DNA from 3 places in the Rothia sp. HMSC065C12 genome. Region 3 is predicted to be linked to each of the others. Evidence: riboswitches for the same ligand, from Rfam matches in the RefSeq annotation. Region 3 holds a riboswitch; each other region holds the start of a gene.
The links. A riboswitch is a leader RNA that binds a small molecule or an ion and turns the genes downstream of it on or off. The one in region 3 is predicted to bind S-adenosylmethionine.

Region 1: linked by a shared signal. The riboswitch ahead of HMPREF2836_RS02170 (methylenetetrahydrofolate reductase) and the one ahead of HMPREF2836_RS00965 (bifunctional o-acetylhomoserine/o-acetylserine sulfhydrylase) in region 3 are both predicted to bind S-adenosylmethionine.
Region 2: linked by a shared signal. The riboswitch ahead of HMPREF2836_RS01855 (LLM class flavin-dependent oxidoreductase) and the one ahead of HMPREF2836_RS00965 (bifunctional o-acetylhomoserine/o-acetylserine sulfhydrylase) in region 3 are both predicted to bind S-adenosylmethionine.

Annotation. Positions count from the first base shown of each region.
Region 1 covers NZ_KV807672.1:329-10,541, reverse strand. Annotated here, with positions in the region: gene HMPREF2836_RS02190 (beta-galactosidase, LacZ type) at 1-1,120, shown strand, start outside; gene HMPREF2836_RS02185 (M13 family metallopeptidase) at 1,269-3,251, opposite strand; gene HMPREF2836_RS02180 (MFS transporter) at 3,359-4,801, opposite strand; gene metE (5-methyltetrahydropteroyltriglutamate--homocysteine S-methyltransferase) at 5,318-7,645, opposite strand; gene HMPREF2836_RS02170 (methylenetetrahydrofolate reductase) at 7,793-8,698, opposite strand; SAM riboswitch class I at 8,815-8,931, opposite strand; partial or broken gene HMPREF2836_RS02160 (ATP-binding cassette domain-containing protein) at 9,279-10,213, shown strand, end outside.
Region 2 covers NZ_KV807671.1:111,333-121,545, reverse strand. Annotated here, with positions in the region: gene HMPREF2836_RS01865 (aliphatic sulfonate ABC transporter substrate-binding protein) at 1-399, opposite strand, end outside; gene HMPREF2836_RS01860 (ABC transporter ATP-binding protein) at 464-1,300, opposite strand; SAM riboswitch class I at 1,305-1,401, opposite strand; SAM riboswitch class IV at 1,577-1,685, shown strand; gene HMPREF2836_RS01855 (LLM class flavin-dependent oxidoreductase) at 1,800-3,227, shown strand; gene HMPREF2836_RS01850 (YchJ family protein) at 3,365-3,793, shown strand; gene HMPREF2836_RS01845 (hypothetical protein) at 4,010-4,693, opposite strand; gene HMPREF2836_RS01840 (NCS2 family permease) at 4,834-6,282, opposite strand; gene HMPREF2836_RS01835 (NCS2 family permease) at 6,604-8,070, opposite strand; gene HMPREF2836_RS01830 (DUF2218 domain-containing protein) at 8,431-8,796, shown strand; gene HMPREF2836_RS01825 (FAD-dependent oxidoreductase) at 9,111-10,213, shown strand, end outside.
Region 3 covers NZ_KV807670.1:180,054-190,266, forward strand. Annotated here, with positions in the region: gene HMPREF2836_RS00940 (S9 family peptidase) at 332-2,509, opposite strand; gene rsgA (ribosome small subunit-dependent GTPase A) at 2,748-3,968, opposite strand; gene HMPREF2836_RS00950 (ABC transporter) at 4,044-4,874, opposite strand; gene HMPREF2836_RS00955 (ABC transporter permease) at 4,876-5,736, opposite strand; gene HMPREF2836_RS00960 (ABC transporter ATP-binding protein) at 5,733-6,719, opposite strand; SAM riboswitch class IV at 7,060-7,172, shown strand; gene HMPREF2836_RS00965 (bifunctional o-acetylhomoserine/o-acetylserine sulfhydrylase) at 7,276-8,622, shown strand; gene HMPREF2836_RS00970 (homoserine O-acetyltransferase MetX) at 8,812-10,125, shown strand.

The DNA.
Region 1 (10,213 bases), on a different contig from region 3:
CCTGCTGGTCAACGGCGTTCCTCAGTGGCAGGAAGACTACTTCTTCGACGTAGCCCCGGAATCCACCCACGAGCTGGCAATTCCCTGGCCCCTGGAAGAATACGCTGTCGACAACGCAGAAGTAACCCTGGACGTCAGCCTCGTGCTCACTGAAGACGCCGCATGGGCTCCTGCAGGACACGAAATTGCCTTCGGTCAGTACGTCATCCCCGCATCGCAGGCTGAAGCAAACACCGCTGAAGACGCAGCAGATGCGACGGTGACCGTCGGCCGCTGGAACGTCGGTCTGCGCAACAACCAGGCTGAAGTTATTCTGTCCCGCACTCAGGGCGGCATCGTCTCCTGGGTACACAACGGCACCGAGCATGTTATTCGCCCCCCGAAGCTCACCACCTTCAGGCCCCTGACCGACAACGACCGCGGCGCCGGACACGGTTTCGAACGCGCCCAGTGGACCGTTGCAGGCCGCTACGCCCGTTGCGCTAACGTTGCTGTCGAGCAGCCCAGCGATGACAGCGTGGCAGTGACCTACACCTACGAGCTGGCAACCCCCGCTCACACCGCTGTTACGGTCCGCTACGAAGCACAGAGCACCGGCAACGTGCGAGTAACCATCGACTACCCCGGCGAGAAGGACGCACCGTCCCTGCCCGCATTCGGTCTGGAATGGGCACTGCCCGGCGAGTTCTCGCACCTGCGTTACTACGGCCTCGGCCCCGGCGACTCCTACCCCGACCGTTGCAGCGGCGTCCGCCTGGGCGTGTGGGAAAGCACCCCCGAGCAGGACTACGCACCGTACCTGGTACCTCAGGAAAGTGGCAACCACATGGGTGTCCGTTGGGCTGAAGTGACGAACGACAGCAACCACGGCTTCCGTGTCCGCCAGCTGCAGACTGCCGGTGACGGCCTGCACGTATCGCTCCTGCCCTACTCCTCCTACCAGATTGAGGAAGCTTCCTACCAGTGGGAGCTGCCCGAGAACAACCGCACCTACCTGCGTATCCTGGCAGGTCAGCTCGGCGTTGGTGGAGACGACTCGTGGGGCTCGCCGGTACACAGCCAGTACCACATCGATGCAACCGAGCCGCTGCACATGGACATTGCGCTAGAAATTATCTAACGCAACGCTCGGCACAGTAGCAGTAGACGCCTACCTTCGTGTAGCGTCCGCAGTTCTCTAGAAAAGAGGTGCCCGCCTCGTGGTTTTCAAGCCACGAGGCGGGCACCTTTCTTATATACGCAATAAAGCATATACCCTTATCGGGATGCTACCAGATGCGCACGCGCTCCTCCGGAGCCAAGTACAGTGCATCGCCCTCAGAGACGCCAAACGCCTCATAGAACTCATCAATATTGCGCACCACACCGTTCACACGGAACTCATCCGGCGAATGCGGATCCACCGAAATCATCACCTCAGCATGCTGCGGGCGGGACTTCGTGCACCAGCCGCGAGCATTCGAGAAGAAGAAACGCTGAATACCGGTCATACCGTCAATCACCGGCGCGTCAGCCAGCGACTCAATGCCCTGCTTCTTCAAAGCCAGACGGTACGCCTTCAACGCAATAGACATGCCAGCCAGGTCGCCAATGTTCTCGCCCAGAGTCAGCTCACCGTTCACGTGGAACTTCTCATCCAGACCCACCGGAACGTACGCGTTGTACTGCTCCACCAGCGCGGAGGTGCGCTCCTTGAACTTCGCGTAATCCTCCTCAGTCCACCAGCTCTCCAGCTTGCCGTCACCGTCATAGCGGGAACCCTGATCGTCAAAACCGTGACCAATCTCGTGGCCAATAATCATGCCGATATTGCCGTAGTTCGCCGCATCGTCAGCATCCGGGTTGAAGTACGGGGGCTGCAGAATCGCTGCCGGGAACACAATCTCATTCGCCGGCGGCATGTAGTACGCGTTCACGGTCTGCGGAGTCATCAGCCACTCCGACTTATCCACCGGCTGACCCTTACGGGCAATCAGCCAGTCAGCATCAAACGCACCGGTGCGGCGCAGGTTCTCGAACAGGTCACCGGGCACGAGCTCCAGTGCGGAGAAGTCACGCCACTTATCGGGGTAACCGATCTTGGTGACAAACTTCGACAGCTTCTCCAGCGCCTTCTGACGGGTTGCCTCAGTCATCCAGTCCAGCGACTCAATAGACTCGCGGTACGCCTCAAGGAGGTTGCCGACCAGAACCAGCATCTTCTCCTTGTGCGAAGGCGGGAAGTGCACAGCCACGTACTCCTGGCCAATCTCCTCACCCAGAGCCTTCTCGACAGCGCCCACACCGCGCTTCCAGCGCTCACGAATCTGCTGGGTACCGGAAAGGGTCTTGCCGTAGAAGTTGAAGCTCTCCTGAACCAGTTCGTCGTACATGAACGGCGCACGCGAACGCAGAACAGTCCACACAGCCCACAGCTTCCAGCTCATCAGCGGGATGGAGGTGAACAGCTTAGCCGCACCCTCAAAGAAGGACGGCTGAGCCACAATAACCTGACCCAGGGTCTCCGGGTCGGCACCCAGAGCCAGCAGCCACTGGGAGAACGGGAAGCCGGGGAACTTCTCGTCTAGCTCGGTCGCCTGGTACGGGTTGTAGGTTGCCTCAGCGTCGCGGTTCTCCACGACGTTCCAGTGCAGGCGAGCCAGCTCCGACTCGTGAGTGAACACCAGCTGAGCCGCCTGCTCCGGAGTCAGACCGAAGCCCTCAGCCAGACCGGTCAGCTCAAACATGCGGGCAATATGCTCAACATACGCCGCGCATGCAGCCTCGTGCTTCTCTTCACGGTAGTAGGATTCATCCGGCAGGCCCAGACCCGACTGGTACAGGAAGAACGTGTAATTCTTCGGGTCCTTCGGGTCGTTGCTGGTGTACCAGGCGAACAGCTGCGGCAGACCCGCACGAGACAGCAACGCCAGGGTCACAGCCAGGTGGGAGGGGGTTGCCGAGTTCAGGATCGGGGCAATCTCCTTCAGCAGCGGCTCCAGGCCGTCCGCCTCAATCTTCTCAACATCCATGAAGGAGTTGTAGAGTGCGCCAATACGGGACTCCGGCTGCTCCTTCGCGATCTTCTCCACCAGCTCACGCACGTGCTTCTCTGCGTTATCGCGGAGGGTGTACAGGCCGCCGTCCTTGGGGCGATCCGCCGGGATTTCGTGGGTAGCAAGCCACTTACCGTTGACGTGGCGGAAGAAATCGTCGCCCGGCTTGACGGTTTCATCCACCCATTCTTTAGTGATTCCAGAGTTAGTAGTCATGGTTCCATTCTAGGTTCTTAACGTAAGAAGCCACACGATTACCGACAAGCCATCATATGGTGACTCACCAGCAAACGTGTGGCTTCCCTACACGAAAGATGGGGCAATTATGCCTGAGCCGCCAGCTTCTCTGCACGCTCAGCCATCAGACGCTTCTCAGCACCGTTAACCAGCCAGAGGAACAGAACCGCCAGACCCGAGCACACAATCATGAAGACGAACGCGGTGCTCCAACCCCAGTGATCAACAATGATGCCGATACCAGCAGAAGCCAGGGTCGCACCCAGCGCGTAACCGAACAGGCCGGTGAAGCCCGCAGCGGTACCCGCAACGTGCGAGGGAGACAGGTCAATAGCCTGCAGACCAATCAGCATAACCGGGCCGTAAATCAGGCCACCAATCAGAGCCAACGCAACGTACGCAATCCACAGCGGCGCATCCGAAGAAGGCAGCCAGTACAGCAGAATCGCGCCAACGGTCGCAATCAGGAACAGGATACCCGCGGGGGAGCGGCGACCCTTGAACATGCGGTCAGAAACGTAACCGCACAGGACGGTGCCGCCAATACCGGCAAGCTCCAGAATCGAGAAGCCCGCAATACCACCCTCAAGGGAAGCGTGGCGCACATCGTGTAGGTACTTCGGCGCCCACACCAGCACGCCGTAACGCAGGGTGTACACGAACACGTTTGCCAGAGCCAGGTACACCATAGTCGAGTTGGTCAGCACGTGCTTACGGATGGTGGTCCAGGTGGACTCTGCACGATCCTCAGCGGTGGACTCAACCTTGTGCGGGTCGTTGCGGTACACGTCAACGGTGGGCAGACCCTCAGCCTCGGGGTTGTCACGAATCAGCAGCCACGCCACGAACGCCAGAACGAAGCTGATAACAGCCGGGAACCAGAAGGCAACTTCCCAGGTCTTGCCGAACATGGAGAAGCCCCATGCAACCAGCAGACCGGACAGCGCACCACCAACGTTGTGGGCGGTGTTCCACCAGGAAACCTTCGTGCCGCGCTCGCTGGTGGAGAACCAGTTCACGAGCACACGACCCGAGGGAGGCCAACCCATACCCTGGAAGATGCCGTTGAAGACCATAATGGTCGCCATGATGGAGGCGATAGCAGCAGCGTAGCCCGTCGCACCCGCGCCTTCACCCATGTAACCGGTCAGCGCCAGCAGGATGTTTGCAACACCCGAGAGCACCAGACCGATGGGCAGGAACAAACGCGCGTTCGAGCGGTCAGAAATCATTGCGGTGAAGAACTTGCTGAAGCCGTAAGCCAGCAGCAGTGCCGTGGACAGTGCACCAATTGCTGCGTTGCTGAAGCCAAGTTCCTTGGTCAGAATCGGGGTGACCAGCGGGACGTTGTTACGAATCAGGTAGAAGGTTGCGTAACCGATGAAGATACCCATGAAGACCTGTAGGCGCATGCGCGGGTACTTCGCATTAACTTCTGCTTCGCTGAGCTGGGGCTTGGGTGCCGGAATAGCGAGCCAGCGGGGTGTAGAACCCTTCTTCTTCTTCTTTGATGAAGTGGTAGTAGTCATGCTGGAATTCTAAAAACGGCGGCTTATAAAAATGCTAATCCGCTGGAAATGTTTTCAGTAGAATGTTCACTATGGTGAACGGATATTCGGAGCGATTATTCTATTAATACTGTTTTTACCCTGGAATTACGGGGAAGTGCTAAATCTGTGTGATGTATATCTGTCTACTGGGCAACAGTGCCACAAGTGCTGCGGTGAATATAAATACTTTCCTTGTTGAGTAAGTATGTGTTTTGGTCAGACCACACTTAAATTTAGAGTAATTTATACCCTAAGTTCAAAAAGAAAACCACTTGGACACCAATAAATCACCGCCCTAAAACAGCACAGAAAACCCGCCCGCACGGTGCAGAAGAAAAACCGTACGGGCGGGCCTGTTATCTATCCCCAAAAGCTCGGCATACAGTCGGTACGCATACCGGCACGAAGCCGAACAGCCGCCACCTGCCGCAGGTTACCGCGAGCAAACCATCATCCGGTCAACCCGCAGCAGGCAGCGGAACCAATAGGCGCCTCCTAGAGGGATGCGCGAATCGCCTTGGTGGCATCTACCAGGTGACGCAGAGACTGCTTGGTCTCCTCGTAATCACGAGTCTTCAGACCGCAGTCCGGGTTCACCCACAGGTCAGCAATGGTGCCGTAACCAATCGCAGCCTTCAGCAGGGACTCAATCTCATCCTGCGAAGGAACACGCGGGGAGTGGATGTCCCACACGCCCGGGCCCAGACCGGAAACGAAGCTCTCCGGAATGTCAGCCAGCAGCTCCATGTGCGAACGAGCCGCCTCGATGCTGGTCACGTCAGCGTTCAGAGCGTTAATCGAGTCGATAATCTCGTTGAACTCCGAGTAGCACAGGTGGGTGTGAATCTGAGTGGAATCCTTCACCGCGCTGGTTGCCAGGCGGAAGGAGTTCACCGACCAGTCCAGGTACTGCGGCTGCTCATCGCGGCGCAGGGGCAGCAGCTCACGCAGAGCCGGCTCGTCCACCTGAATGATGCGGATGCCCGCCTGCTCCAGGTCGGCAATCTCGTCGGCAAGAGCCAGAGCCACCTGGTTAGCGGTCTCGCGGCGCGGCTGGTCGTCACGCACGAAGGACCAGGCCAGAATCGTCACCGGGCCGGTGAGCATGCCCTTGACCGGCTTGTCGCTCAGCGACTGTGCGTGGGAGCTCCACGGAACGGTGAACGCCTCACCGCGCAGGCCCTCACCGTGACGCTTCACGTCACCGAACAGGATCGAGGGGCGGGTGCAACGCGAACCGTAGGACTGAACCCAGCCGTGGCGGGTGGTTGCGAAACCGTCGAAGTTCTCAGCGAAGTACTGAACCATGTCGTTACGCTCAGCCTCACCGTGAACCAGAACGTCCAGGCCCAGCCCCTCCTGCAGCGCGATGACCGAGGCAATCTCGTCACGCAGGAAGCCGTTCAGCTCCTCAGCGGAAATCTTGCCCGCACGAGCCTCCGCACGGCGGCGGCGAATCTCAGCGGTCTGCGGGAAAGAACCAATGGTGGTGGTCGGCAGCTTCGGCAGGTTCAGGTCAGCCTGAGCCTCGCGGCGAACGTCAATAGTCGGGCGGTCAAAGTCCTCGGGAGTCACAGCTGCGGCGCGGGCACGAATCTCGTCGTTGTGCTTGCGCGGGTCAGCGGCGAAGCGAGCCAGCGCCTCATCGGCAGCCTTCAGCTCCGGCTCAACAGCCGCCTCACCCTCAGCCAGGCCACGAGCCAGCAGAGCAATCTCAGCGACCTTCTGGTCAGCGAACGCCAGGCCGTCCACGGGAACCTCGGCGGGGTCCTCCAGAGCCAGGTCGTGCGGCACGTGCTGCAGGGAGGTCGAAGAAGCCACCGACACGGCACCCTCGGATGCGCCGGGCAGCGCCTCCAGAGTCTTCAGGGCGGCGCGAACATCGGCACGCCACACGTTACGGCCGTTCACAACACCGGCAACCAGGTGCACACCAGCGGCAGAAACAGACTCCAGCTCAGTCTTCGAGTACACGCCGTGCACCAGGTCAAGATGCAGAGCCTCAATACCGGTACCCAGCAGCGCCGGCAGGTTCTCACGCAGAGAACCGTAGGGGCTGGTCACCAGAATCTGCGGGCGCTTCTCGCCGGCAGCCAGGGCACGGTAGGTGCGCTCAGCCAGCTGCGCAACCTTTGCGTTGTCGGCACGGTCCACGGTCAGGCCCGGCTCGTCCAGCTGAACCCACTCAACACCGCGCTCAGCCAGCTGCTCCAGCACCTGAGCGTACGCGGCAACGAACTCATCCAGACGGTCAACGGGGGAGAAGTCCTCAGCGGAACCCTGCTCAGCCTTAGCGCCCAGCAGCAGGGTCAGCGGGCCAACAATCTGCGGGCGAACCTTCACGCCAGCCTGCTTTGCTACCTCGAGCTGCTCGTCAATAGCCTCAAGGTTCAGCTTAATCTCGGTGCCGGCACCAATCTCGGGCACCAGGTAGTGGTAGTTGGTGTCGAACCACTTAGTCATCTCCAGAGGAGGCAGGGTCTCGGTACCGCGCGCCAGTGCGAAGTAGCCGGGCAGATCCAGCAGGCCGCGTGCATCCTTAGCCTCAGCCAGACGCTCGGGAACCAGGGTGAACAGGCGAACAACGTCGAGCACCTGGTCGTAGTAGGAGAAGGTTGCCGGAATCGAGTAGTTGTCAGCCTTCAGACCGGCGGCGGTCACGCGCTCGAAGTAGGTGCGCTGCACGTCTGCGGCGGTGTCCTGCAGCTCCTGCAGGGTGGCCTTGCCCTTCCAGAAAGCCTCCTGAGCCTTCTTCAGCTCACGGAAGCGGCCCACGCGGGGGTAACCAACAATAGTTGCGGCGGGGAAAGCAACGTTAGACATAGTGCATATTCCTTTACTGGGGATAGAAATGGGAGAATCAGCGGGCCCTGCCGGCCCCGTCGATGGGGCCGAGATCCGCGGGACGCTCCCGGGGTACTTTGGGGGAAACTTGGGTGGCGCATCCGCGCCGGGCGGAGCGGGTCGCGCTTAGGCGAATTCCAGCTCGCTCAGGGGCTGGGAGAAACGGTTGCTGTATCGGGGCAGGTCCAGCTGATCCAGAACGTCAAGCACCGCGGCATGCTCGTTGAAGGTGAAGAAGTGCAGACCCGGTGCGCCCGCATCCATCACGGTACGGCACTGGTTCAGTGCGTAGTCCACGCCGATGCGGTGCAGCTCTGCGCTGCTGGTTGCCGTCTCCAGGGCGTACGCAAGATCCGCCGGAACCGACATGCCCGCCATCTGGCAGAGGTTCTGTAGGCGCTTCAGCGAGGTTACCGGCATGATGCCCGGAATAATCGGAATATCCACACCTGCCAGGTGCGCCGAATCGACCAGGGCGCTGTAGCGTTCATCCTCGAAGAACACCTGGGTGATAGCGAAATCCGCGCCGGCACGCTGCTTCGACAGCAGAATCTCAATATCCTGCAGCAGGGATGCGGACTCGGGGTGCTTCTGCGGGTACGCCGCCACACCGATGGACACCTTACCCGCCGCCAGGTGGGCGAAATCTTCGCGTTCCACGCGGCGAATCAGCTCGACCAGGTAGCGGGCGAAGGGAAGCTCAGAAACTTGACCTTCCTGCACGTCACCGCGCAGCGCCAGGAAACCGCGCACGCCCAGACCCAGAATCAGGCGGACCGCACGCTCCAGCTCGTGCACCGAGTGGCCTGCACAAATCAGGTGTGCCAGGGGGGTGAGGGAGGTTTCGTGCACCAGGTAGTCGAGCAGCGCCAGCGTCTTCTGACGGCGCTTCGCGTCACCGGAATAGGTGACCGAAACGTAGTCGGGGTTGGTACCCTCAAGCTCCGCAATGGTGCGAATCAGCGACTCACAGCTTGCGTGTGAGCGCGGAGGGAACAGCTCAAAAGAAAGAGCCGGGTGAACTGTCGTCATGACCATCCTTCGTGTTCACCCGATAGATACACACCGTAAGGGTGCGCGAATTCTTCTGCAGGATGCGCGCCACCGGTTGCGGGTGCGCATCATCAAGGGGTGCCGAAGGGTATTCTTCTCTATCGGTTCTGGCGGGAGCACCTTGTCCGCACCCTGCACCGTGACGGTGGGGGATACTGGCGAGGTTGCTGCGACGTCGACGAGCCAGATCTCTCGGTCGCTCTTGATAGATAACGCCTTCACTTTACCCACCGCCTCCGAGGGCGTGCAAGGGGTGCGGCGGTTGATGTCCTAATATTTCTGGACATGACATTGGGGCGAAATATGAACTTAATATGACCGACTATGACGAAGGGCGGCTGGGGGCGTTGTGGGTAGGGCTGTCGGCTGACCCCTGGATGCCTGGCACTATCGCAGATACGTCTGCTTAATATTCTTGGACACGCACGAATATATGTGTTTTGAATTTCATTGAGGGGTAGGGTAGCTAGTGAGGCACGGGTAGTGTTTCAATGTCCGCTCATCGAGGAGTTTCAGGGCTCAAAGATGAGTTCAATATGACTTTGTGAGCGTGGTGAGAATGAAAAAGCTATTTTCTTCTATACTCTGGTCCTTCCGCCTAGCCTGGAAAACCTGTCCCACAACCCTGGTGAGCGTCGCCCTATCGCTAGCCGTCATTGCCTGCATTCCCTTGAGTCAGTCCCTGCTGATTGGTAATACAGTATCAGCCTTGAGCGGTTCAAATGGTGGCGCGGCCTGGATTTATATCGTTGCTCTTGCCCTTGTTGTCGGAATTAATATCATTGCTAAACGCTGGGTCATAAGTAACATGCTCATCCTCAAATCAAAGGTGAACTATCGGGTTCACTGCATGTTAAATAACAGGTTATCTACATTTCCGTTATCTGATATAGGTAGCACAAAATCACAGGAAGATATACGTGCTGCTAGAGAGGCAATATCGAAACAGGAATTGCAGGTTCACACCATGTCAGTTATGACACTGGTGAGTGCCTTCGCAATGGTGTTACTTCTCTGTCTTAATATCGCGAACGTCAGCATTGTGGCAGCAATTTTTGCGGCACTGTGTTCACTACCCCTATCTATTGCAATGGTAATCCTCGCTAAACGTGATTACGCTATATACACCCTAATGTACGAGGACTATCGGGTAGAGAACTACTATCTAGACAATCTGATGGCTCAGAGTCGAGCCCAAGAACTTCACCTCATGAGAGCCTCCCGATTTTTCTCGCAACGCGTAGCGTCCTGGCGACGCCGGGCGGCCGGTAGGGAATTGAGCCTTGAAAGTGTTAGAGGAATCATCTCCATAGTTGCAGGGCTACTCTGCTCTGTCTTACTTTTTGCGTCCCTGTACTTCCTTGTGGATTCAGGCGCCAATATATCGTATGTGGCCGGATCGCTGATTGGAATCATTGCCTGTGTTGATGCGACCCAAGAGGTGGGATATTCATTTGGTCAGATTATTAATGGAGCATTATCTGTTCAGCAATT
Region 2 (10,213 bases), on a different contig from region 3:
CGCCGACCACTCCGGCTGCGAGTAGAGGCTAATGACCTTGATGGGGGAGCCATTAGCGCGTGCCAGCAGCGCCGCCGAACCGGCGGTCGAGCCAACATCAATATTGCCGCTACGCAGCGCCTCATTCGCCTTGTTCGAGCCGGCCGACTTGACCCACTCAACCTTCTTACCCTCGGCGGCGAGGGCGGTCTCAAGCCAACCCTTCTTACGGATAATCAGGGACAGCGGGTTGTAGGTCGCGTAGTCAATGGTCACGGTGTTCTGATTGCCACCACCGGCAGCACCGGAGGCGTTAGCGGAACCGGAACCTTCACCGGCGCAGGCGCTGAGCAGAGTAGCAAAAGCGGCGGCTGCGGCAAGGGACTTGAGGGCGGTACGGCGAGACGGGGAGTAAGTCATGATGAAATCTTTTCGCTTCTGAAGATGATGATGTGATGTGTAAGAAATGTGTTGCGTGGCGGCTTTAGGCGTTATCTTCCACGCCAAGCTCAGCCAACAGTTCGCTACGCAGCGCCGTGATCTCTGCATCGGCGCGGTCACGCGGGTGAGAACGGTCAACGGTCACAATGCGCTGGATGGTGGCGGGCGCCTCCGGGGTGTCCTTACCGAGGACGATCACTCGGTCAGAGAGGTACAGCGCCTCTTCCACATCGTGGGTGACCAGCAGAATCGTGGTCGGGTCTTGACGGTGCACGTCCAACAGCAAATCCTGCATGTTGATGCGGGTCAGCGCGTCCAGAGCACCGAAGGGCTCGTCGAGCAGCAGCACGCCGGGGTTGCGTGCGAGCGCTCGCGCCAGGGACACGCGCTGAGCCATACCGCCTGAAATTTCCTTGGGACGGTGGGTTGCGTATTCGCCCAGTCCGACCAGGTCGAGCAGGCGCGCTACGGATGCTGCGCCTTCAGATTTTTTGGTGCCCTGCGGTAGTCCGAGAGCCACGTTGTCGGCGACGGTGCGCCAGGGGAGCAGGCGCGGTTCCTGAAAGCCGATAGCTACGCGGGGGTCGAGGCCGGTCACTGCCTTCTCGCCGATACGCACGGTACCTGCGGTGATGCGGTTCAGGCCTGCTGCTGCACGCAGGAGAGTGGATTTGCCGCATCCGGAGGAGCCGATGACGGAGATAATCTCGCCGGGGGCTGCGGTGAAGGAGACTCCGCGAAGAACTTCGTGGGTTCCGCCGGGCACGGGGAAAGATTGTCCGACGCCTTCAAAGCTCAAGGGGACGGCGGCGGTGGATACGGCACGGCGGCCGTTCTTTTCACTGGTGGGTACGTCAGTTACTGCACTGTTGAGTGTCATGTCACTTCCATCGTTCCTGGCGTTAGCACCGGGGGCGGAAGAATCCGTGCCGGTTGCTGCGACGTCGTGGAGCCAGGTCTCTCAGTCGCTCTGGATGGTTTGCTTCTCCCACCCTATGGGCTGTGGCGTGCCTCAATCAACCCGGCGGGCGCGTATGAATTTCTATGACCGTATATTTCGCATTTATCACGAAATATTTCGGTTCCACGTCACAAAAAGATTTTTTCGTCACAAACGTGACCTCCCTCCCGCGCGCCCCGTACACTCAAACCACGAGATCATGAGTCCCGGCGCTAAGCTCTGGCTAGCCGGGCGGCAACCCTCTCCCGTAGCGGGGTGCCCCAGATGATGATCTGGCCTCAACGTTACGAGGCAAGTACGGCGCGAACGCGCCACCTGCACGAAGGCCACCACCGAACGCAGAAGGCAAGAAGGAGGCGGCGCGCGGGGTGCAGGGCACTAACCCGATCGTCCCCGATCATTCGCGAAAGGAAAATCGATGGCTGAGCAGAAGAAGCGCATCGTAGTTAACGCATTCGAAATGACCTGCATTGGTCACCAGAGTTTCGACCTCTGGCGTCACCCGCGCTCCCGCGCAACCGAGTACAACACCATCAAGTACTGGACTGACCTGGCTAAGACCCTTGAGCGCGGTCTGTTTGACGCCGTGTTCATCGCTGACGTGGTCGGCATCTACGACGTGTACAAGAACTCTGCCGCTCCCGCCATTGAGGGTGCCGCTCAGGTTCCCGTGAATGACCCCGCAACCCAGATTTCTGCAATGGCTGCAGTGACCGAGCACCTCGGCTTCGGCGTGACTGCTGCCGCTACTTTCGAGCAGCCCTACACCCTGGCTCGCCGCTACGCCTCCCTCGACCACCTCACTGAGGGCCGCGTCGGCTTCAACGTTGTGACCTCTTACCTGCCTTCGGCTGCTGAGAACCAGGGCCTGCCCACCCAGATCCCGCACGACGAGCGCTACGAAATCGCTGACGAGTTCCTGGACGTCTGCTACAAGCTGTGGGAAGGCTCCTGGGAAGACGGCGCAGTCATCAAGGACCGCGAGCGCGGCATCTACGCTGACCCCTCCAAGGTCCACCCGATTGGCCACAAGGGCAAGTACTTCTCCGTACCCGGCATCTCCCTGACCGAGCCGAGCCCGCAGCGCACCCCCGTGATTTTCCAGGCTGGCGCATCCAGCCGCGGCCAGCAGTTCTCCGGCAAGCACGCTGAGGCTGTGTTCATCAGCGCCCTGCGCCCGGACCTGACCCGCGTTGTGACCGACCGTATTCGCGCCGCTGCAGAGGAGCAGGGCCGTAGCCGCGACGACGTCAAGATCCTCGCAATGCTCTCCGTCATCGTGGATGAGACCGAAGAGAAGGCAAAGGCAAAGTACGAGGATTACAAGAAGTACATCAACCTCGACTCTGCACAGGCTATTGTCGGCGGCTGGTCCGGTGTTGACCTGTCCCAGTTCGACGAGGACGAGGTCCTGAACTACGTGCAGACCGAGTCGATTCAGTCCTTCCTGACCCCCTTCACCCTGCAGGCGAAGGACAAGAAGTGGACCCGCAAGGACATCGCTGAGCACACCACCCTCGGCGGCATGGGTGAGGTCATTGTTGGTGACCCGGTTCAGGTTGCTGACGAGCTGGAGCGTTGGATCGATGAGGGCGGCCTGGACGGCATCAACCTGGCGTACCACGTCACCCCGGGTTCCTTCGAGGACTTCATCGAGTACGTTGTTCCCGAGCTGCAGAAGCGCGGCCGCTACCGCACCGAGTACGAGGGCAACACCCTGCGTGAGAACATCTTCGGTAAGGGCCACACCAAGGTTGCTGACAGCCACCCGGCTGCTAAGTACCGCGGCGCATACGTGGGCAAGCCTTCGGCTGCTGACACCCCGGCTCGCGCAATCGCTGAATAAGCGTTGCCGCTGAAGCGTGCCGTGTAGGTTCGCTCAAACTTAACGATTGAAAACAAGAACGCCCGTTCTGCTGGAGGATTTGTACCCCCGGCAGAGCGGGCGTTTCTTTGCGCTGTGCTTTCTCTATACTGGGTGGCATGACTGAACTTAACCATGATGACCGCTGCCCCTGCTCGAGCGGCGAGGTGTACGGCGCCTGCTGCGGCAGGTTCCTGGGCGAGTTTGCCGCCTCCGGCACGCTGACTGCTCCCGCGCCGGAGCAGCTGATGCGCTCGCGTTTTACCGCGTTTGCGACCGGGGATGCGGCGTACCTGCTGGCGAGCTGGCATCCGAGTACTCGCCCGGCCGCCTTGGAGTTGGAGGATGATATCCGCTGGTATCGCCTGGATATTCTGGGTGCTTCGGGTGGCCCGTTTGATGCGTCCGGTACGGTGGAGTTCGTTGCGTATTACCGTTCGGTGCCGGGCGTTCCTGCGGAGGAGCGGGTGAAGGGCAGCATGCATGAGCTGTCGCGCTTTGAGAAGGTGGGCGGCGCCTGGTTCTATCTGGATGGAGACGTCCGCTAAATCTCGTAACTTTCCCTGCCCCTGTCTCGTGCAGAGTGCGGGCATAGAAGAAATGGCAGAATCATTCCGAAACCGGAATGATTCTGCCATTTCTTGTTTTAGTTAGCTTCTGTCTTTTAGAAGATTTTCAAAGTCAATCTGAAATATCAGCCAGGCCAAGCCAAGAGGCACGCTCTGCCCCAATAGCAGGAATCAAAATAGGGGATGCGGTCATGACTAAGACGCTTCCTTGAAAACAGAATCTTGAAGAATGCGCTCTGCCTCAGCGGAGCTTCGCGGATCCCCCAAATCTAGAAGATCTACCGCCACATGCAAGGGCAGAATATGGGGCGGCTCATCGCATTCACGCAAGATAATGTTCGCCGAATCTACAGACGCCGGAAGCAGGTTGTACAGAAAAATGATGTTCTCTAAATCCTGGCTTGAAACATATGCATCAACCATTGAGCCGTACACCTGAGAAATATCGCTACTAATGCCGGTAAGCGACAATGCAGAGTCTTCCAAAATTGCAGGAATTTCAGCGGGAGGAGCCTGCAGATGATGCACTTTCAGACCGCGGCGAGCTCGGTATCGCTCAACAGACGCAGGTCCTTGCACCTGAATTGCTGAGGCGCGTTCTTTTGCCCTGCGGCGTTCCTCAGCAGATAGAACAGATGACTGACCATCGCAGTAACGCGCCAAAGCGTTGAATGCATCGAAGGAAATAGGACGGCCAGCATTACTGCGGTGCGCAGCGGGAAGAGCGTCGACAACCCAGCGGCTTCCCAATTTACGACCTTGAAGCATTCCACGTTCTAAGCGGGCGCGCACGCTTCGCTCTGAAACCTTAGCTTTTTGAGCATACTCTTGAACGGACATCATGGCAGAATCATACCGAAAACGGAATGATTCTGCCATGATTTTCTCGCACCCGGAAGCGATAAGGAACATGCAAGAGCGAACCAGATACGCCAAAGGCAGGCCCTTCGGCAGCTTGAAAACTTACATTCTCAGCCGCATCAGGAACCTGCCTTCAGCAAATATGTAGACTGTTGGACTTAGCTAGTCCAGCCGTTAATGATGCCCATACCGAAGTAGATCACGAACACCGCGGACACCAGGTACATCAGCCAGTGCACGTCCTTACCGCGGCCCTGCACCAAGCGAATGAAAGTGTACGCCACGAAGCCGGCACCAATACCGTTCGCAATCGAGTACGACAGCGGCATGAAAATAATGGTCAAGAACGCCGGAATACCCAGACCCCAGTCGGTCCAGTCAATATTCACGGCCTGGCGAATCATCAGGAAGCCGACCACGACCAGCGCCGGAGCAACCGCCTCGAAAGGAACGATGGTGACCAGCGGCGAGATGAAAATCGCCAGCAGGAACAGCACACCGGTCACAATGTTTGCGAAACCGGTGCGTGCGCCCGCACCAATACCGGTAGCGGACTCAACGAAAATCTGGTTGGCGGAACCGGATGCGCCACCACCGACAACGGAACCGAAAGCGTCCACGAGCAGGACCTTGTCGATGTCCTCAACCTTGCCGTCCTTCATGGTGCCAGCCTCGGCGGCAAGACCAACCGAAACGCCCATCGCGTCGAAGAACACGGACAGCAGAATGGTGAACACCAGCAGCGAAGCAGCCAGCGGACCGATGTGGGTGAATGCGCCGAACAGGTCAGCGGAACCGATGAGGGAGAAGTTCGGGGTGGTGAACTTCATGTCCGCCAGGGAAGGCACGTTCAGGGACCAGCCGGTCGCCGCCTCCTTCACGGAACCGGAGGGGACAACCGCCTCCAGAATCAGGGACAGCGCAGTGGAGGCAAGCACGCCCCACAGGATCGCACCCTTCACGTTACGGATGAACAGGGCGATGGTGAAGAACAGGCCGAAGAGGAAGACGAGGGTGGGCCAGCCGAGCAGGTGACCGCCCGCGCCGAGGCTCACCGGAACGGTGGTGCCGGCTGCGTCAGGCATGCGGCGGATAATGCCGGAGTCGACCAGACCGATAAAAGAAATGAAGAAGCCGATACCGACCACAATCGCGGTCTTGAGCGACTCGGGGACCGCCTCAAACACCGCGGTACGGAAGCCGGTGAGCACCAGAACGGTCATGATCAGACCGGCAAGAACGACCAGACCCATGATGTCTGCCCAGGTCAGGTTCGGGGTGGTGGCAATGGTGGAGGCGAGCAGCGCGTTCACGCCCAGGCCAGCCGCCATGGCGAAGGGCTGCTTAGCGATAACACCCATGAGGATGGTCATCACGCCGGCAACCAGCGCGGTCACAGCCGCGACGGGTGCGATACCGAGGGTGCGTTCGGATGCGTCAGCACCGGTACCGATGACGAGGGGGTTCAGCACCACGATGTAGCTCATGGCGAAGAATGCGGCGAGGCCGCCGCGGAATTCTGCGGCGATGGAGGAGCCGCGTTCGGAAATCTTGAAGTAGCGGTCGAGTGCGCTGGTGGGCGCTGCCGCCTTCTGGGGTTCAGACATGTGAGGATCCGTTGATGTTGTTCGGTGTGTACTGTGTTGCGCCGCCGGTTTCACGGGTGAAGCTCGCGGGTAAGTCCCGGGTTGGGCGCCACGATGGTTCAACCATTGTAGGCGCCGCCTCCTAGCTTGTGCCGTTGAAACGCGTTGTGTGCGGCGGTTCAGTCGGTGATGTGGTGTTTCCCCGACCCCTGCAACCAGAATTGGGTAGTTGGGGTAGAGGGAAGAATAGCGCAGGGCGGGGTACCGGCAACCTGAAGGTGCCGATACCCCGCCCTGATGGTGCCCGCGCCTCCACGTGGGAGGGTGAAGCACCCGATGTATTTAGTGCATCCAGCCGGTAATCAGGCCGTTAGCGAAGAAGATGAGGAACACTGCGGAAACCACGTACATGAGCCAGTGAACTTCCTTGCCGCGACCCTGCACCAGGCGGATGAAGACGTAGGACAGGAAGCCTGCACCGATACCGTCCGCGATGGAGTATGCCAGCGGCATGAAGATGATGGTCATGAACGCGGGGATACCCAGACCCCAGTCGTTCCAGTCGATGTTCACTGCCTGGCGGATCATCAGGAAGCCAACGAACACCATTGCGGGTGCAACAGCTTCGAAGGGCACGATGGTGACCAGCGGGGACAGGAAGATCGCGACGAGGAACAGTGCGCCGGTGACGACGTTCGCGAAGCCGGTGCGTGCGCCCGCGCCGATACCGGTTGCGGACTCCACGAAGATCTGGCTTGCGGAGGAGGAGGTGCCACCGCCGGCTACGGAGCCGAGGGCGTCCACGAGCAGGACCTTGTCGACGTTCTCGATCTGGCCGTCCTTGATGGTGCCTGCTTCGGTTGCGAGACCGACGGAGGTACCCATTGCGTCGAAGAACGCGGAGATGAGGATGGTGAAGATCAGCAGAACAGCAGCCATGCCACCGAGGGTGCCGAAGGCAGCGAACAGGTCAGCGGAGCCGAACAGGGAGAAGTTGGGCAGCTTGCTGGTGTTGGAGTCCCAGACGGGGACGTTCAGGGACCAGCCGGTGGGGGACTTAACCGAGCTGCCGGAGGGCACGACCTTCTCCAGGATGATGGAGAGGGCGGTGGAGGCGAGCACGCCGTAGAGGATTGCACCCTTCACGTTGCGGATGAACAGCGCAATGGTGAGGAACAGGCCGAAGAGGAAGACGAGGGTGGGCCAGCCGAGCAGGTGACCGCTGACGCCGAAGGAGACGGGCACGGTGGTGCCTGCTGCGTCGGGCATGCGGCGGATGATACCTGCGTTGACGAGGCCGATGAAGGCAATGAAGAAGCCGATACCGACGACGATTGCGACCTTGAGCGATTCGGGGACCGCGTTGAACACTGCGGTGCGGAAGCCGGTCAGCACGAGGATGGTCATCAGCACACCAGCCCATACGACGAGGCCCATGATGGCGGGCCAGGTCAGTCCGGGGGTGGAGGCGATGGTGGTTGCCAGCAGTGCGTTCACGCCGAGGCCTGCTGCCATGGCGAAGGGCTGCTTGGCGATGACGCCCATGAGGATGGTCATAACGCCTGCGACCAGTGCGGTCATTGCTGCGACCTGCGGTACACCGAGGGCGTTGCCGGATGCGTCCTTGCCGAGGCCGATGATGAGGGGGTTCAGCACGACGATGTAGCTCATCGCGAAGAAGGTGGCGAGGCCGCCGCGGAATTCTGCGGCGATGGTGGAGCCTCGCTCAGTGATCTTGAAGTAACGGTCCAGTGCGCCCTTGGCTTCTGCCTTGGGGCTCTGGGGAGCCGCGGTGTTCTCAGAAGACATTCGTGAAAATCCGTAGATACTCATAGTCGGGGCGGGCACCGGGGTTCCGAGCCCGCATAAAAAAGTGCCACTTCCCGGTGTGTTGGGGAGGTGACACTGTTGTTACCGAAATATTCTACGGTTAAAGTTTCTCTAAGCGTTAATCCAGGAAATTCCCAGCTTTCGTTCAGAGATTTTTTGGGGGCGTAATAGCGGTAACTATCTCTCGCCTCTGCGCGAACAATGATAGTTTGTTAGGTTAGTAGACCCTAAGTTTCTGCTATATTCGAGGTGAAACATGCGTCGCCGGATGCCAGGTTCCGTGTGGTGAGCCTTTTTCGGCATAGATGAGAATTCGGCATAGATAAGAAGGAGCCCACCGTGACTGAAACCCCGCAGGAAAACACCGCTGAGAACTACCCCGCCGCGGAATCCCTGCCGGTACGCCAGCGCGCCGTCGTAGCAACCGACCGCCCCGCCCGATACATCAAGCAGCTCGGCTCGCACATGGGCCGCAAGCTTGGCACCGCAGAACTGCCCGACGGTCTGCGCCTCACCTTCAACCGCGACGGTATTTTCCGCGGCTACGGTGACCTACGCGAAATCGACGGTGCCCTCGTCATGGAGGTACGCGCCGAAAGCGACGAGTTGGCTGCTGGTCTGGCGGATGTGTTGGACCGCCATCTGGTTCGCTTCGGTGAGCGTGACGAACTGGTCGTCACCTTCGAGGCGGTACCCGCCTCCTAGTCCCTGCTTTCTAGTCTTCGTTACCCTGCCCCGCCCTCCTGCACCTCGGAGGGCGGGGCAGTTTTTATGCCCGCTGCGTGCGGAGGCTCCCGGTGCTGGATGCGCCGCGCTGCCCGGATTAGGCGACCCCTCCTGAATTAGGTGACCCCGCCCGGATTAGGTGACAGAAAATTGTCCTATTTAGTGGGCGAAGACATATAAGCCACCGAACACCCGTCAATCCCCGGTAAAATAGGCAAGAAGTGAACACTAAGCTCACCGCCTGTTCGCGCCGCACCGGGCGCCGGACGGTGAACTTCGAAAGGAAGATTTTCGTGTCTGAAGCAGCACGCCCCCTGCGCGTCGCCGTTATTGGTGCAGGTCCCGCCGGTATTTACACCGCCGACATCCTCACCAAGTCTGAAGAGGTCCGCACCGGCGCCGTCGAGGTCGCCATCGACATCTTCGACCGCTACCCCGCCCCCTTCGGCCTGATCCGCTACGGTGTGGCACCGGATCACCCCCGCATCAAGGGCATCATCACCGCGCTGCACAAGGTCCTGGACCGCGGCGACATCCGTTTCTTCGGCAACGTTGAATACGGCAAGGACCTGACCCTCGCCGACCTGCGCGAACACTACGACGCCATCATCTTCGCAACCGGCGCGATTTTTGATGCACCCCTGAACATTAAGGGCATCGACCTGGACGGCTCCTACGGCGCAGCAGACTTCGTCTCCTGGTACGACGGCCACCCCGACTACCCCCGCACCTGGCCGCTCGAAGCTGAGCAGGTTGCAGTGCTCGGTAACGGCAACGTCGCTCTGGACGTCTCCCGCATCCTCTCCAAGCACGCTGACGACCTGCTCGTCACCGAAATCCCCGACAACGTCTACGAGGGTCTGAAGGCTTCCCCCGTGACCGACGTGCACGTCTTCGGTCGCCGCGGCCCCGCACAGATGAAGTTCACCCCGCTCGAGCTGCGCGAACTCGCACACTCCCGCGACGTGGACATCGTCCTGTACGAAGAGGACTTCCAGTTCGACGCTGCTTCCGAAGAAGCAATGGAGAAGAACGCACAGACCAAGGTCATGATGAAGACCCTGCGCGGCTGGCTGGAAGACCAGAAGACCAACGAGCAGACCGCATCCCGCCGCCTGCACCTACACTTCCTGCAGTCCCCGCACGAGATTCTCGGCGAAGACGGCAAGGTCGTGGGCCTGCGCATGGAACGCAACAAGCTCGACGGCAACGGCGGCATCATCGGCACCGGCGAGTACGTGGACTACCCCGTACAGGCTGTCTACCGCGCAATCGGCTACTTCGGTTCCGAACTGCCCGAAATCGGTTACGACGACAAGCGTGGCGTCATCACCAACGTTGAGGGTCGCGTCGTGGACGAGAACGGCGAGGTCGTTCCCGGCCTGTACGCATCCGG
Region 3 (10,213 bases):
CCGCCCTCGCTTCGCTTCGGGCACCCTGATGTCACTTTCGGACGATACCGCCTTTCCGCGCTGGGGTACTGTGCGGGTGCGGCCGCGTTTTCCGGATGCGCCCTCAGGGTGTCAGCCCGGACGCTCTCCGCAGCGGAGCGAGGAGGCGCGGAGCGTCCGGGTGACGGGTGCCCCTGCGTAGGCGCGGAGGAAATATGCGGCGCCCCGCCCCTGCTTAGTGAGGGGAGGAACGAGGACGAGCACCGTCCCTCCAGCAATACAATGTACTTAAACGAGAAATGCTCCTTCCATATCTTCAAGATATAGAAGGAGCATTCTCTATTGCTGGGTGTTACTCAGTAACGCCGAGGTTGCTCATCAGGAACGCGTAATCCCACGCGATCTCACGCCAACGCGTATACCGGCCGGAACCACCACCGTGACCGCCCGACATGTCAATCTTCAGCAGCGGCACCGGCGACGACGGGTCAATCTGCTCACGCAGCGCCGCAACCCACTTCGCAGGCTCCACGTAGAGCACACGGGTGTCGTGCAGGCTCGTCACCGCAGCAATCGCCGGGTAGCGGACCGGGCGAATGTTCTCGTACGGGGTGTACGACTTCATGTAGGCGTACACTTCCGGGTCCTCAATCGGGTTGCCCCACTCTTCCCACTCCATTGCCGACAGCGGCAGCTCCGGGTCGAGGATGGTGGTCAGCGCATCCACGAACGGTACGGCAGCCAGGCAGGCGGCGTACTTTTCGGGGGCGAGGTTCACGACGGCGCCCATGAGCAGGCCGCCGGCGCTACCGCCGTAGCAGCCGATACGCGCCTCATCAGCCCACGGCTTAGCCGCAATGTAGCTGGTGACGTCCACGAAGTCGGTGAAGGTATTCTTCTTCGCGAGCTTCTTGCCGTTCTGGTACCAGGAGCGGCCCATCTCGCCGCCGCCGCGAATATGTGCGATGACGTAGATGACGCCGCGGTCCAGGATCGACAGCATCGGGATGGAGAACATCGGGTCCATGGACGACTCGTACGAGCCGTAACCGTACTGGATGACCGGGTGTGGCTTGCTCATGTCCAGGTCGGCGCGGTGAATCACCGAGATTGGGATGAGCGTGCCGTCCTCCGCCGGTGCCCAGTCGCGGTAGGCGCGGTAGTCCTCGCGGTTGTAGCCGCCGAGTACCGGGGTTTCACGGCGCAGCAGCAGGGTCTGCGACATGGGGAAGTAGTCGTAGACGCGGCGCGGCGTCAGGTACGAGGTGTAGGCGATGCGCAGCACGGGGGAGTAGTTCTCCGCACGCAGCACGGAGGCGGTGTACAGTTCCTCGTCGAAGCCGGCAGGCTCCATGAAGGTCACGCCGGCGGGGCGGCGGCGGCGCCACTGGATGGGCAGCTGCTCACGCGGTGCGAGGAAGATGCGGGTGGTGGTGTCCGCGCGGGCGGTGACGACCAGGTGCGTTGCGGTGAAGGTGAAGCCCTCCAGGCGTACGTGTTCGCTGTGGCGGATGACGGGTACCCAACGCTGCGCGTACTCTTCGAGGCTTTCACCTTCGCGCGGCATGTCTGCGAGGACCAGCTCGGAGTTCAGCGCATTGTAGTCGTGCTGAATCAGCAGGTGCTGTTCGCCGGCAATGTTGAGCGGCTCGGCGTAGTATTCGATGCCCGCGCTCTTGGGGATGAGCAGGGTCGGCTCGCCCTTGGGTTCGCGGGTGGGGATGAGGCGCACCTCCGTGTACTCGGAGTTGGAGCTGGTAATGACCACGGAGGAACGGTCGGAGCTCATGGCGGCGCCGAGCCACATGGTGTTGTCCGGTTCCTCATAGATCAGGTGGTCTTCGGTGCCCTGTCCGACGTCGTGCACGTAGACACGCCAGGGGCGCCACGACTCGTCGGGGACGAGGTAGATGAGCTGTTCGGCGTGGTTGATGAAGAAGGAGCCCGCCGCAATGTTGGGGATGGTGTCTTCGAGGAAGGCGCCGGTTTCCATGTTGAGGAAGCGCTGCTCGTAGCGTTCGTCGCCCTTTTCGTCCACGGAGATGCTCAGCAGCTTGCCGTTACGTGCGGGCTGGAAGCTGCCGAGGGAGAAGAACTCCATGTCCTTGGCGTATTCGTTGCAGTCGAGGATGACGACTTCACCCTCGAGTACTTCGCCGGGGGTGACGGTCGGCGGGGTGTAGCGCACCACCTCGTCGCCTTCGTGCAGGGCGGGGTAGCGGTAGAAGACGGGGTACTGACCGCCGGGCACCATGCGGCTGTAGTACCACCAGTCACCGATACGGTTCGGGACGGTCAGATCTGACAGCAGGGTGCGGCCCTTGATTTCGTTGAAGATGGATTCGCGGAGGGGCTGCTGGTCTGCGGTGACAGCTTCGGTGTATTCGGCTTCTGCCTTGAGGTAGTTGAGGACCTCTTCGCTTTCCTTGTCGCGGAGCCATTCGTAGTGGTCGATGAAGACGTCGCCGTGGTGTTCGCGGCGGTGCTCGACCTTCTTCGGTACGGGCGGGGTGAGGTTCTGTTCAGCCATGCTGCCACCTCTTTCATGAGTTATGGGTTTGTGAATGGTGTGTGCCGTCTGCGCCCGCGTTCCTGTGCCGCCGGGTGGCGGTGAGAGTGCGCGGGGGACTGTGGGCACGCCTAGTTCTAGTGTATCGAAGAGTGAGGCAGGCTACTATATTGCGGCTTGTGCGGGGTCGCCCGGCTCAGCCTGTGGAAGCCCAGCTGAAGTCTCACCGAAGCCTCGCCGCAACGTGCGCGTTCAGTGGCTAGTTAGCGCGCCCCTTAATGGACATGAGGGTGCGGCGGCCCGCCTTATTCGCCTTCGTGAAGGCACGGTTACTTTGCCTGTACTCACGTTCTTGAGAGCGCAGGCGTAGACGCGCGGATTCGGCTATCATCCTGCGGTAGCGTTCGAAGCGCTCGGGGTCGAGAGCGCCGTCGGCGAGCGCCTGCTGTACCGCGCATCCGGGTTCGGAGCCGTGGGAGCAGTCGCTGTACCGGCAGGCGGAGGCGTAGCTGGAGACATCGTCAAAGGTCTCATCAATTGCGGAGCTATCGCTCGTGGCGGCGAGGGCTCGTACGCCCGGAGTGTCGATCAGCACCGTGCCAGATGATGATTTTGCGTTGGTCGAGTCTCCTTCGCTTGAGCTTTCCACACTGGGCAAAACAAGCATCTGGCGGCTGGTGGTGGTGTGGCGCCCCTTGCCGTCAGCATCTCGGACCGTGGAGGTGACCTGCACCTGATATTCTTGGCTATCCTCGCGGGGGTCAACTCCGGGGTTGAGCAGGGCGTTGACCAGGGTGGATTTTCCTGCGCCGCTACGGCCCAGGAACGCGGCGGTGCGTCCGGCGACAAGCTCCGCCACCGGGGCAGGGTCGTAGCCGTTGTCCGTGCAGACGGCGAGTACCGCATCCACACCACCTGCGAGGGAATCCCTGTAGTTGGTGAGCTGTTCGGCCGTTACCAGGTCACCCTTGGTGAGAATCAGCGCGACCTGCACCCCGGAAGCGTGCGCCAGGGCGGTGTAGCGTTCAATTCGCCCAATGGACGGTTCGGGGAAGCAGGGCTCAACGATGCAGAGCATATCCACGTTGGCGGCGACAGGCTGATCTGCGGATTCTCGGGTGGCGCTGGGTCGGGTGAGGTAGCTTCGCCGGGGCAGTATCGCGAGGGGTTTGTGCTCCGCGGGCTGGCTATCGCTACCGGTTCCAGGGATGGGCTGGGTGAGTACCCAGTCGCCGACGACGGGGTACTCTTCTTCGCCGTAGTCGTTCTCAACCGGACGCAGCGGAGCGGAAAGCTTAATGAGCTCACCCCGCTCGCAGGTCAGTAGCTCGCAGCGGGTGCGGTGCACGGCGCTGACACGGGCGAGGGTAAAGTTTTCGAGGGTACCGCCGAGGGTGAACGCGGCGCGGATTGCTGAACCCTGCCAGGAAGGGTCGAACCCTAGGGTCTCTAAGGTGTATGAAGCGGGAGCAATGGTCACAGGAATAGTCTTTCTTGGTTGCGGCGCCCGGATAGCGGGTGATTAAAAGGTTCGTTCTTTTTCAGGGTTCACCGTTTACAACAGCGATGCGCGGGCGCCGGCACGGATGCGGCGGGCGGCAAGCAAAGTCAGCCCCAACCCCACTACGGCGTAGAGTACTGCCAGGGCTGTGTCTGCCGCCAGGAGCGCGAAAAGCTCCGGCGCGGTGCCGTTCGCGATACCGCTAGAGGCATCTAAAACCTGCACCAGCCGGGACCCGGGAACCCAGGAACACACCCAGGCAAGCCACGTCGGGTAGGTACTCACCGGCACAATCACGCCCGCGCTGACCGGCAGAACAATAGATAGAACATTCGAGCCCGTGTACGGATCCGACAGGTACAGGCCCAAGCCGGCAGCAAAAATACCCAGGCAGACCCCGCCCAGAACCGCAACCGGCATCAGCGCAAGAGCGCCCAGCAGAAGCCCCGAACTCGCGCCGGTAGAGGGCGCCGTGAGGGACAACAACCACACGATACCCACATTGCTCAGACCCGTCACGGAAGCCAGCAACGCGGGTACCGCCGCCGCACCGAGCCAGTAGCCCGCATCCACCGGGCGAGCCGTACACACGTACTCGAAGACGCCAATCCACCGGTCTGTGGCAACGCGCGCGACAATACCGGCTGCCACGGAGCTGAGGGTGGCAATCAGAGCAGACGCGCAGCCGATGCGTACCGTATCGTTCGCGGCAAGATCAGCACCCAGAAGCACCGTGAAAAGCACGTTAAGACCGGGTACGAGAATCAGGGTCGTGACAGCCGTTCCGAGGGTTGCGAAGGTAATAGAAGATGACCAGCCAATAGAGGCGGTAGACAGTGCCCGACGCGCCACGCTAGGCAGAGCAGCAGAAGAGAGAACATGCACGCTACATCGCCCCCAGAGTGCCGCGACGGCGGGCGGAGGCAAGAGCCTTCCGAGCAAAGAGGAAAGCACACAACGCCCAGATGAAGCTCACGACCAGGGTCTGAATTACGGGCAAGAGTGCATCCGCCGGGGTAGTGATGGCGGTACGCCCAAGTAGCAGGTGCACCGGCGCCTGCAGGGGAATAAGCACACCCGCGGCATCCAGCCAGGCGGGCGCCTCAATGGTCGTGAAGAGAACCCCGGAAAGAATAAAAACCGGCACGAGCAATAGCTCCTCGTAGGCGATAGCGTTCGGCGTCGCCACGAAGAACACCGCAATCATGAACGTAACCGACAGGCACGCAAGCCACAGCAGGGGAATGCCCAGAACGTAGCGCGGCCAGAGTGCTGAAAAGTCCGTAACCTGCGGATTGAGCGTCACAAGAGCCCAAACCGCCCACGATAGGGGCAGGGCCGCCAGACCCACGATGGAGGCGCTCGAAACGATAGCCGCCAGCACCCGCACCGGAGAAATCGACCCCGAACACAGGTACACGAGGGTCCCGCGGAAGCGCTCAAAATTGATAATGCCCGCAGACACGATGCAGACCGACCACATGCCCACAATGCCCGCGCGGGTCCACGCCAGGGTCGGGTCAACGGAGTGACCCTCGGAGCTCTGCGCCGCCGCATGCACGGCGAGCGCCTGAAGGATGACCGACCCGAGCACCGTGCTGATAAGCAGCTGAATAAAGTACGGGACCGTCAGGAACTGGCGCAGGCTAAATCCCATGAGCCGCAGCTGGCGGGCGCACTCCTGCCACAGGTCGTACCGTCGACCCCGCCGCTGGAACTCTTCCGAACGTCGCGTCTTCACGTTCATCGCTTGAGCCCCTCCGCCATCGCCAGGTATGCCTCTTCCAGGGTTGCCGGGCGCGTGTACGGTTCGGTCCGTGCCCCAATGTTCGCGGCGGCGAGCCCCTCCGCCAGGATGCGGTGAGCTTCTCCCGCCTCGAACGTGGTGCGCTCGCCGTGCCAGTAGAGGGTGAGCTCCCAGCCGGAACCGCGCGGGGCGAAGAGCACCGTAGCCTTATCGCCGAGGAGCCCACGAAGCGTATCAAGGCCCTCGGTGGCGGTGGCCTCGACCTGTACCACGGTCGTGGCGGCAATGCCGGCGTGCGCGGCGATGTCTTCGAGGCTGCCGCTCACGGCGACGGAACCGGCGCCTAACACGGTGATGGTGTGCGCCAGGTCCTCGATTTCGCCGAGTAGGTGGCTCGTCAGCAGAACGGCGGCGCCGTCTTCCGCGAGGGAGCGGATGAGGGTTCGCACGGTTAGGGCGATATCGGGGTCGAGCCCGTTGGTCGGCTCATCCAGCAGGAGCAGGGCGGGGGAGCCGAGCAGGGCGCGGGCAATATGTAGGCGCTGCTTCATGCCGCGGGAAAACTCCTGGACAGGCCGCGTTGCCGCATCGGTGAGTTCCACACGGGCTAGGGCATGCTCCACCTCGTGTCGTCGGGTCCGCCCGGAAACCCCCGCAACATCGGCGAAGAACAGCAGATTGTCGCGGGCACTGGCGCGCGGGTAGAAGCCGTTCTCCCCGCCCAACGCGAGGCCCACGTGACGGCGCGCCCGCTGCGGGTGGGTGATGGCGTCAATACCGTTCACGGTGAGGCTACCGCCGGTGGGGGTGAGCAGGGTCGAGCACATCTGCACGGTAGTCGTTTTGCCCGCACCGTTGGGGCCGAGGAGGGCATGAATCTCACCGGAACTGACGCGAAGCGACACCCGGTCGACGGCGGTAAAAGCGTTTTCACCTTTGCCAAAGACGCGGCTGAGCTGCGCCGCATCAAGAACAAGAGACATGGTAGGTAACCTTCGGGTATGACCCTCTGGCCCCTATACCGGAGGGATGCTGAGCAGGATAAACGGCGTAGCGAGCCGTAGCGAGTTGTACCCTGCGTGAGTGTATGTGTCATTTCAGTGTACCGAAAAACCGTAGATAAAAGTGATGGGGGTTACTGTGTGGATGGTGGGTGTCCGCCTCCGCATCTCGATTGCCTCGTCCTCGGATTGCCCCGGCACCGTCGTTCGCGTTTTATGACAGACGTTAAAAAACGTCATCTTTGCAATGAAATGTCTTAAAGTACCGCGCACCCACAAAATCCTTGACCCCGCCCCGTGCCCTATGACACTCTAAATAACAGGTCAAGAGCGCCAGCGATAAGCCCCAGCTAGCTGGCCGGCAACCCTCCTCCGCGGTGGGGTGCCCTGGGTGAAGACCGGGCGGCACGCACAAGCGTGACGCAAGCGCGGGACCGATGTGACCGAAACCGGTACATCAATCGTGACAGGATTATTCGACGACGATTCCTGTACCGTCGGCATGCGGCCCCTTAAGAATCCCCAATAGGAGCCACGCATGAGCAACAACACTACCGTCCCGACTCCCGCCAACCCCGCCGGTTGGAAGTTCGAAACCCGCCAGATCCACGCAGGTCAGGCGCCGGATGCCGCAACGGGAGCTCGGGCACTACCTATCTACCAGACCACTTCCTTCGTCTTTGACAGCGCCGAGCAGGCAGCGAACCGTTTCGCCCTCGCCGAGCTGGGCCCCATTTACACTCGCCTCAACAACCCCACCCAGGAAGTCATCGAAAACCGTATCGCTTCCCTGGAAGGCGGCGTAGGCGCGCTGCTGCTGGCATCCGGTCAGGCAGCTATTACCTACGCAATCCTGAACATTGCCGGTGCAGGCGACCACGTTGTTGCTTCGCCCTCCGTGTACGGCGGCACCTACAACCTGCTCAAGTACACCCTCGCCGACCTGGGCATTGAAACCACCTTTGTTGAGGACCCGGACGACCTGGACGCATGGCGCGCCGCAGTCCGCCCCAACACCAAGCTCTTCTACGGCGAGTCCGTGCCCAACCCCCGCAACGACGTGCTCGACATTGAGCCCATCGCCAAGATCGCCCACGAAAACGGCGTGCCCCTGATCGTGGACAACACCGTGCCCACCCCCTACCTGCTGCGCCCCATTGAGCACGGCGCAGACGTGGTCGTCCACTCCGCCACCAAGTACCTGGGCGGCCACGGCACCTCCATCGGCGGCGTGATCGTTGACTCCGGTAACTTCGACTACGGTGCAGACCCCGAGAAGTTCCCCAAGTTCAACCAGCCCGCCCCCGGCTACCACGGCCTGGTCTACGCACGCGATTTGGGTAAGGACTCCGCATTCGGCGCGAACCTCTCCTATATCCTGAAGGCGCGCGTCTCCCTGCTGCGTGACACCGGCGCCGCCATCTCCCCGACCAACGCCTTCAACATCGGCATTGGTCTGGAGACCCTCTCCCTGCGCATCGAACGCCACATCGAGAACGCCACCAAGGTCGCCCGCTGGCTCGAAGCAAACCCGCAGGTCGAGAAGGTCATCTGGGCTGGCGTGGAATCCTCCCCCTGGTACGAGCGTGCACAGAAGTACCTGCCCAAGGGCCCCGGTGCGGTGCTCGGCTTCACCCTCAAGGACGCAACCCTGGAGCAGACCCGCGACTTCGTGGACGCCCTCAAGTTGCACTCCAACGTGGCGAACATCGGTGACGTGCGCTCGCTCGTGATTCACCCCGCCTCCACCACCCACTCCCAGCTTTCCGCTGAGGAACTGGAGAAGATTGGCGTGTACCCGAACTTCGTCCGCCTGGCAGTCGGTATCGAGAACATCGACGACATTCTCGCCGACCTGCAGCTGGGCTTCGACACCCTCTCCTAAACGGTGATGCAACCCGCAGGTGGACCGGCAAGCTACGGCTTTTCGGTCCACCTGCGGATTCCCCGTTACGGAGCATGTTGTAACTGTGCGGCGTTGCTGCCGCCCAATCTGTTGCTTCTTCTACCCACAGACGAGTACCCCGCTCACACCCGGCACCACCTCGCCGACCAACCCAGTGAAGGGAACCCCATGACCACCCAGAGCACTAGCCAGTCCGGCACTACCAGCCAGCCTGTCACCGCACCCATCCCCGTGGCGGGCACCCGCACCGAGCACCCCGAAGCGCAAGGCTATCTGCGTCAGCTGAACATCGGCGACCTGGAGCTCGAGTCCGGCGTGACCCTGCCGCAGGTGACCATCGGTTACGAAACCTGGGGTACCCTCAACGAGACCGGCGATAACGCCATCCTCATCCTGCACGCACTCACCGGTGACACGCATGTCTCCCGCGGCGTGCCCACCCCGGACATGCCCGCGCCCCTCATCCGCGCTATCGAATCCGACGGCTGGTGGGAGGGCATCGTGGGTCCCGGCGCGGTCATCGACACCAACCGATACTTCGTCGTTGCCCCCAATATTCTGGGCGGCTGCTACGGTTCGACCGGTCCGGCCAGCATCATTCCCGAAGGCTACCCGGGCGCCGGCGAGCACTGGGGATCCCGATTCCCGCTCGTCACCATCCGCGACTCGGTGCGTGCTGAGGCGCGTCTGGCGCGTGCACTGGGCGTGACGAGTTTCCGCTACGTGATTGGTGGTTCCCTCGGTGGCGCTCGCGCCCTCGAGTGGGCGGCAACCAACCCCGAGCTGGTGCGCGGATGCGCGGTCATCGCCTCCGGTCCTTCGGCTACGGCGGAGCAGATTTCCTGGGCCCACACTCAGAACATTGCGATTCGTTCGGATGCGAACTTTGCCGGTGGCGACTACTATGCCGGTCCTGCACCGACTGCCGGTCTGGCTCTGGCGCGCCGTATCGCGCACACCACCTACCGCAGCCCCGCAGAGCTGGAGCACCGCTTCGGCCGTGAGGAGAACCGCGGCGAAAACACTGTGGGCGGTTCGCTGGGTGAGCCGCGTGGCCGCTACGCCATTGAAAGCTACCTGGACCACCACGGCGCTAAGCTGGTTGAGCGTTTTGACGCGAACAGCTACCTGGCTGTGAATGAGGCGCTGATTTCGCACGATGTGGCTCGTGGCCGCGGCACTCTGGCACAGGCGCTGGCGCACACCGATTGCGAGTGGACGATTGCGGCGGTGAACACGGACCGTCTGTTCTTCCCGCACGAGTCGCACCGCCTGGCGGAGGCGCTTCCCACCCCGGTGCCCGTGGACATTATCGAGTCGAACCACGGCCATGACGGCTTCTTGATTGAGGCGAAGCAGGTGGAGAAGATTCTGGCGCGCGCCCTCGGCGTTGAAGATGAATCCGCCGCCCCGAGTGAGGCGCAGCGTGAACGTGAAGCTTTGGAATCGATGACTCGTCTGTACGGCGCTGTTAATCGCTAACTCGACCGGCGCCCGAAGGCGTTTCACGCATCCTGCTGAATGTTGTTTTATCCAAACAGTGGGTGTGGGATTGTGAGGGAATGACTGG